2 regions of the Martelella sp. K41-7 genome follow, and region 1 is predicted to be linked to the other one. Evidence: riboswitches for the same ligand, from Rfam matches in the RefSeq annotation. Region 1 holds a riboswitch; the other holds the start of a gene.
The links. Region 1 has a riboswitch for FMN ahead of AC0L7L_RS06750 (DMT family transporter). Riboswitches for the same ligand answer to the same signal wherever they lie in the genome.
Positions count from the first base shown of each region.

Region 2: it holds a riboswitch for FMN, as region 1 does, so the genes downstream of both, ribD (bifunctional diaminohydroxyphosphoribosylaminopyrimidine deaminase/5-amino-6-(5-phosphoribosylamino)uracil reductase RibD) here and AC0L7L_RS06750 (DMT family transporter) in region 1, are expected to answer to the same signal.

Region 1 is NZ_CM147867.1:1,419,236-1,422,638, forward strand. It holds gene lon (endopeptidase La) at 1-1,005, shown strand, start outside; gene AC0L7L_RS06745 (HU family DNA-binding protein) at 1,215-1,490, shown strand; FMN riboswitch at 1,661-1,812, shown strand; gene AC0L7L_RS06750 (DMT family transporter) at 1,902-2,783, shown strand; gene AC0L7L_RS06755 (esterase-like activity of phytase family protein) at 2,871-3,403, shown strand, end outside.
Region 2 is NZ_CM147867.1:3,275,757-3,279,159, reverse strand. It holds gene uxuA (mannonate dehydratase) at 1-902, shown strand, start outside; FMN riboswitch at 1,250-1,413, shown strand; gene ribD (bifunctional diaminohydroxyphosphoribosylaminopyrimidine deaminase/5-amino-6-(5-phosphoribosylamino)uracil reductase RibD) at 1,517-2,548, shown strand; gene ribB (3,4-dihydroxy-2-butanone-4-phosphate synthase) at 2,545-3,403, shown strand, end outside.

The DNA.
Region 1 (3,403 bases):
ACCACCGCCAACACGCTCGACATTCCCGGCCCGCTGATGGACCGCATGGAGATCATTCGCATTGCTGGCTACACCGAACAGGAAAAGCTGGAAATCGCGAAGCGTCACCTGCTGCCCAAGGCGATCCGCGAGCATGCGTTGAAGCCGGATGAGTTTTCGGTCGACGATGCGGCATTGGAACGAACGATCCAGCAGTACACCCGCGAAGCGGGCGTGCGCAGTCTGGAACGCGAGCTGATGAAGCTTGCCCGCAAGGCTGTGACTGAAATCGTCAAGGGTGATGCGAAGGCTGTTCACATCAACGCTGACAATCTCGAGGACTATCTCGGCGTTCAGCGCTTCCGTCATGGTGAAGCGGAAGGTGAAGACCAGGTTGGTGTCGTGACGGGTCTCGCCTGGACCGAAGTTGGTGGCGAGCTGCTGACGATCGAAGGCGTGATGATGCCCGGCAAGGGTCGTATGACCGTTACCGGCAATCTGCGCGATGTCATGAAGGAGTCGATTTCGGCGGCGGCATCCTATGTCCGTTCGCGTGCGGTCGACTTCGGCATCAAACCGCCTATGTTCGACAAGACTGACATTCACGTCCATGTTCCGGAAGGCGCAACGCCCAAGGACGGACCGTCTGCCGGTGTTGGCATGGCCACTGCGATCGTCTCGGTGATGACCGGAATTCCGGTGAACAAGAACGTGGCAATGACGGGTGAGATCACCCTTCGCGGCCGTGTGCTTCCCATCGGCGGACTCAAGGAGAAACTGCTTGCGGCTCTGCGCGGCGGTATCACCAAGGTGCTGATCCCGGAAGAGAATGCCAAGGACCTTCCCGAGATCCCGGACAATGTGAAGAACGGTATGGAGATCATCCCCGTATCGCATGTGGGTGATGTTCTGCGGCATGCTCTTCTGGAGATGCCGCAGCCGATTGAATGGGACCCGAACGCCGAACCTGTTGCGATTTCCACCGATGAAACAGACGGCGAATCGGTCAAGTCTGTGGCGCATTGAGGCCGTAATGTCGCCACTTTTCAGGGGCTCCTGTGGAAAAGGGGCCCCTGAGGTTGTCCTTTGGTCGGCCTTTTCCTCACAATTTGGCGCAAGCCTATTGCAATTCCCTGAAACGCAGGGCTTTTGAAGTCAGCGGGTGCCGGTCATTGCGTTGCCGACATTCCAGAAACAAAAGATCCGTTTCGAACCATTTGAGAAAGGGTGGAAACATGAACAAGAGTGAACTCGTAGCCTCCGTTGCCGAAAAGGCCGGTCTGTCCAAAACCGATGCTGCTTCTGCTGTCGACGCCGTATTCGACGCCGTACAGGGCGAACTGAAGAACGGCGGCGAAGTGCGCCTTGCTGGCTTTGGTGCCTTCACCGTTTCGCACAGCGCGGCGCGCAAGGGCCGCAACCCGTCGACGGGTGCGGAAGTAGACATCCCGGCCCGCAATGTTCCGAAGTTCACGGCTGGCAAGGGTCTCAAGGAAGCTTGCAACTCCTGATCTGCCGTCTCATGAATGGCGCACAAACCCGGGGCTTTTCGCTCCGGGTTTTTTGTTGTGTTTTGTTGACGCTCAGTTACCAAAGCCTGCGCATAATTTTGTTGCGACAGGCGAGCGGCTTCACTAAGTCTTGCTGCATGAACACAGCCGGGCGCACAGGTGTGCTGCCGGAACATTCTCGGGGCGGGGCGCAATTCCCCACCGGCGGTAAGCGTTGATGACGCAAGCCCGCGAGCGCCTTTCCGATGAAGATCGGAAAGGGTCAGCAGATCCGGTGAGATACCGGAGCCGACGGTTACAGTCCGGATGAAAGAGAATGCAAGCTGCCGGAGGGGTCGCCGATCGCCGCCGGTGACATGCGTCGTCCCGTATTGCGCGCGCCTTGAGGCGCAGTGAAGGATCGAGACAGGCATGAGCAAGGCAATCTATCGTTCTCCCGCATTGACCGGCGCCTTCTGGATGGTGCTTGCCGGGGTGGTTTATGCCGCCGGCAATGTGCTGATCCAGCAATTGACGATGAAGATGGGTTTTGCCGCATCGTCGGTGGCCTTCTGGCAGTATGGCATCGCCTTTCTGTTTGCCATACCCTATCTCTGGCGCACCGGCCTTTCGGTGATGCGCAGCGCCTTTCCCGGTCAGCATATCGCTCGCGTGGCGCTTTCCGCTCTGGGTGTGCAGGCCTGGGCTATCGGCCTGGCATCGGTTCCGATCAGCCAGGCGATCGCGCTGGTGATGACTTCACCGTTCTTCATCATCGTCGGCGCCAGGGTCTTTCTCGGCGAGCGCGTCGGTCCCTCGCGATGGATTGCGACTGCAACCGGCTTTTCCGGCGCGGTGCTGATCCTTCAGCCCTGGTCCGAGAGTTTCACTTGGGCGGCGCTCCTTCCGGTTCTGTCTGCGCTTCTGTGGGGTGGCACATCGCTGATCACCAAGAAGCTGACAGCCCATGAACGTCCGGAATCGATCACGGTCTGGCTGTTGATGCTGCTGACGCCGATCAACGCCATCGTCGCAGTGGGCGGCGGCTTCGCCGTGCCCACAGGAGATGCTATCTGGATTATGCTGGCGCTCGGCTTGATGACTGTATTGGCGCAGTATTTCCTGACACTCGCCTATTCCCGTGCCGATGCCGCCTATGTGCAGCCTTTCGACGATCTGAAGCTGCCATTGAATGTTCTCGGCGGCTGGCTGGTGTTCGGCTTCGCGCCCGACACGTTGTTCTGGATCGGCGGTGTAATGATCCTGGCGGCCTCTCTTTCGATTTTGCTGATTGAGCGGCAGAAGGAACGCTGAGTGTCACCGTCGCGTCATTAAGTCGTAATCATCCTGTCACAGGCGTGACGCACAACCCTCCGGTATCTCATTCCTGGAGGGAAAACCATGAAACTCCGCCTTTCCGGCGCTGCGCTCTCAGCCGCGCTTTTGACGTCTGTTGCCATTCCGGCGTCCGCAGAACCTGTTTTCAACCGTATCGCCGTTTTCAGCGTTGCCGAGAACCTGCCTGCCGATGTGGATGCGATGAGTGAAACTTCGGCGGAGATCATCGCCGCGAGCGAAGACGGCACTATGCTTGTCTATTCCGACAGTCCTCTGGAAGCCGTCGGTCTGATCGACATCACCGATCCGCGTGCGCCCAAGCCCGCCGGCACCATCAAGCTGGACGGTGAGCCGACATCGGTCGCCGTTTCGGGTGCAAAAGCCTTTGTCGGCGTTAACACCTCGGAAAGCTATACGGCGCCTTCAGGCTTCCTGGGGGTTATCGATATCGCATCCAAGACTCTTGAAGCCCAATGCGATCTCGGCGGCCAGCCCGATTCGGTTGCCGTGTCTCCCGATGGTTCGATCGTTGCCATCGCCATCGAGAATGAACGCGATGAAGACCTGAACGACGGCGTAATTCCGCAGATGCCGGC
Region 2 (3,403 bases), 1.9 Mb from region 1:
CTGCTGCGGGGATCGAAACGATCTGCTATAATTTCATGCCGGTGCTGGACTGGACCCGAACCGATCTTGCGTGGCGCTTGCCGACGGGCGCGACCTGCATGCGCTTCGATTATGCCGATTTTGCCGCCTTCGATATCCATGTTCTGGAACGCAAGGGTGCAGCTGAGGATTTCCCGGAGGCTCTCCGTGAGGAAGCTGCACGCCGTTTCGCCGAAATGGATGATGAGCGCCAGCAATTGCTTGCCAGGAACATCGTTTTCGGGCTGCCGGGCGCAGCCGAGAGCTTTACCCTTGAAGACGTCCGCCTGCATCTGGCCGAATATGCAGCCCTCCCGGCGGAGGGGTTGCGCACCAATTTCACCGCCTTCCTCGAGGAAGTCGCACCCGTTGCCGAAAAGCTTGGCCTCAGGCTCTGCTGCCACCCGGATGATCCGCCCTTCGGTCTGCTCGGGCTGCCGCGTGTGATGTCGACCGAGGCCGACTACAAGGTGATGATGGACGCGGTTGATACGCCCGCAAACGGCATCACACTGTGCTCCGGCTCGCTCGGTGCGCGCCCGGACAACGACCTTCCCGGCATGATGGAGCGCCTTGGTGATCGTGTGCATTTTCTGCATTTGCGCAATGTTCACCGCGAGACGGCTGACATCAAGGGATCGTTCTACGAGTCTGAACATCTCGGTGGCGATACCGACATGGTGGCGCTCGTTGCTGCTGCTCTCTCAGAGGAAAAGCGCCGGCGCGATGCCGGCCGGGCCGACTGGAGCATTCCGTTCCGCCCCGATCACGGCCTTGATATCCTCGATGACCAGAACCGTAAGGCACAGCCGGGCTATCCGGCCATCGGCCGCCTCAAGGGGCTTGCCGAATTGCGTGGTATCGTGGCTGCCCTCAGCCGTTGATTTCCTCCTCCGGCTGCGCGAAGGTCAGCGCCAGCAGGTTTTCGCGCAGCCGGGGCGGGTCATCGTCGACCACCGCGTTGAGCTGGTCATGCGCCAGACCGGCACGGCACGCAAAATAAGATTCAGCCGTTCTTCAGTCAGGCTGATCCGTCGCGCGCGCTTTTCGGAGATGAACGGAATGACGTTTGGTGCCAGGCGCATGCTCGATGGCGGTGTTGACCTTCTGTTTGCCGGAAACCGGCTCGTTGCCTGGTCGCTTATACGCTGACAGGCTGTTCACAAATTGCCGCTTGTCATTTCGAAACCCCGCGCCTAAGTTTGATGGTGTCGGTCGGAGGTCCGGTCGGCGACGTTCTCAGGGCGGGGTGAAATTCCCCACCGGCGGTAATTGCTCTTTGGAGCATCAGCCCGCGAGCGCCTTGATCGAAGGGAACTCCCTGGCGGCCAAGGGTCAGCAGATCCGGTGTAACTCCGGAGCCGACGGTTAGAGTCCGGATGGAAGAGAACAGCGTGCGATGACGCGTGGACTGTATCCCGTTTTTCGGGTGCGGTGCCGTATTTCATTCCGCTTTTTTGCCCTGCATGGCGTCTTTTTCGAATGATGAGGCCAGCGCATGGGCATCCAACCCGCCGCAGACAGTCTGAATTCCGCCATCATGACGGCCGCGCTATCGCGGGCGCTCGCCGGTACCGTGCGGTTTGCAGGCGCAACCGCACCCAACCCGCCGGTGGGCTGTGTGCTTCTCGATGCTGACGGCATGGTGATTGCCGAAGGGTTTCATCGCAAGGCCGGCGCACCGCATGCGGAAGCCGAGGCGATTTTCAAAGCACGCGCGGCCGGGCTTGTCAGCCATATCGATACTGTTGTCGTCACGCTTGAACCCTGCAATCACCACGGCCGCACGCCGCCTTGCGCCGATGCCATTCTCGCAACACCGGCTCGTCGGGTGATTATCGGTGCGCCCGATCCGAACCCGAATGTGGCAGGCGGCGGGGCCGGGCGTCTGGCTGCCGCCGGGCTCTCCGTAATCTTTGCTTCTGAACTTGCGGATCGCCGCGCGCGACAGTTGGCGCAGCAGGCAGCCCGGCTGATCGCGCCCTTTGCCAGGCGGAGCGTCACCGGCCTTCCGTGGGTCACCGTCAAGCAGGCGATCGATGAGAATGGCGGCATGGTGCCGCCTGCGGGCGCCACCACATTTACCTCTTCTTCCTCATTGACGCTGGCCCACCGCCTGCGCCGTCGTGCTGATGCGATTCTTACCGGTTCCGGCACGATCCTCGCCGACAATCCGCAATTCACCGTCAGGCGAGTGCCCGATTTTGCGGGCAAGCAGCGTGTGCTTGCGATTCTCGACCGGCGCAACCGGGTGTCGGCGGGTTATGTCGCGGACGCCGAGACGCGCGGATTTTCGGTTCTGAAATCCGATAGCCTTCTGGATGTGCTGCGCGAGCTGGGAAAGCAGGGCGTCATGGAAGCTCTGATCGAAGCCGGCCCGACATTGACCACCACCGTGCTCGAAAGCGGGCTCTGGGACGAACATGTGTTGATTGAAAAGGGCGATCCCGACCGGGTTCGGTTCTTTCATCGCGACCCTGAATTTGACGCACTGGACGAGGCGGCCTTTCCGCTCGGAGAACAGACATGACAAGAATGGAACGCAACCTGACGGCCTCTTCGGTTGAAAAGGCCCTTGAGACCCTGAAAGCCGGCGGCATGGTGCTGCTGGTCGATGACGAGACCCGTGAAAACGAAGGCGACGTCGTCGTTGCCGCCGATTTTGCGACGCCCCAAGCCGTCAATTTCATGGCGAAACATGCCCGCGGGCTGATCTGCCTGACGCTAACGGGCGAACAGGTTGACCGGCTTGGCCTGCCGCCGATGGTGCCGAACAACCGAGCCCGCCATTCAACGGCGTTTACTGTCTCCATCGAGGCGGCGAAGGGCATTACCACCGGCATTTCGGCTGCGGAACGTGCGCACACCATTGCTGCCGCCGCCAATCCCGATGCAGTGCCGTCCGATATCGTCTCGCCCGGCCACATGTTTCCGCTGCGCGCGGCGGAAGGCGGGGTTCTGGCGCGCGATGGCCATACCGAAGGTGCCGTCGATTTGGCGCGTCTTGCCGGCCTCAACCCGGCGGCCGTCATTTGTGAGGTGATGCGCGACGATGGCGAGATGGCGCGGCGACCCGATCTGGAAGTTTTCGCGGCGACCCACGATATGCCGCTCCTGACGATCCGCGACCTTGCTGAATATCGGATGCGCACCGAAATCCTCGTCGAGGAAGTCGCAAGCGCAGCGCTGCCGACCGCGGTTGCGGGTTTTCAGGCCCACGCCTTCAGAAGCCTTATCGACGGAACCGAACATCTGGCGCTGGTGAAGGGGCCGCTCGGTGATGCACCGCTGGTGCGCGTCCACTCCGAATGCCTGACCGGCGATGTCTTCGGTTCGCTCAGATGCGATTGCGGCGCGCAGTTGCAGCAGGCGATGGCGCTGATCG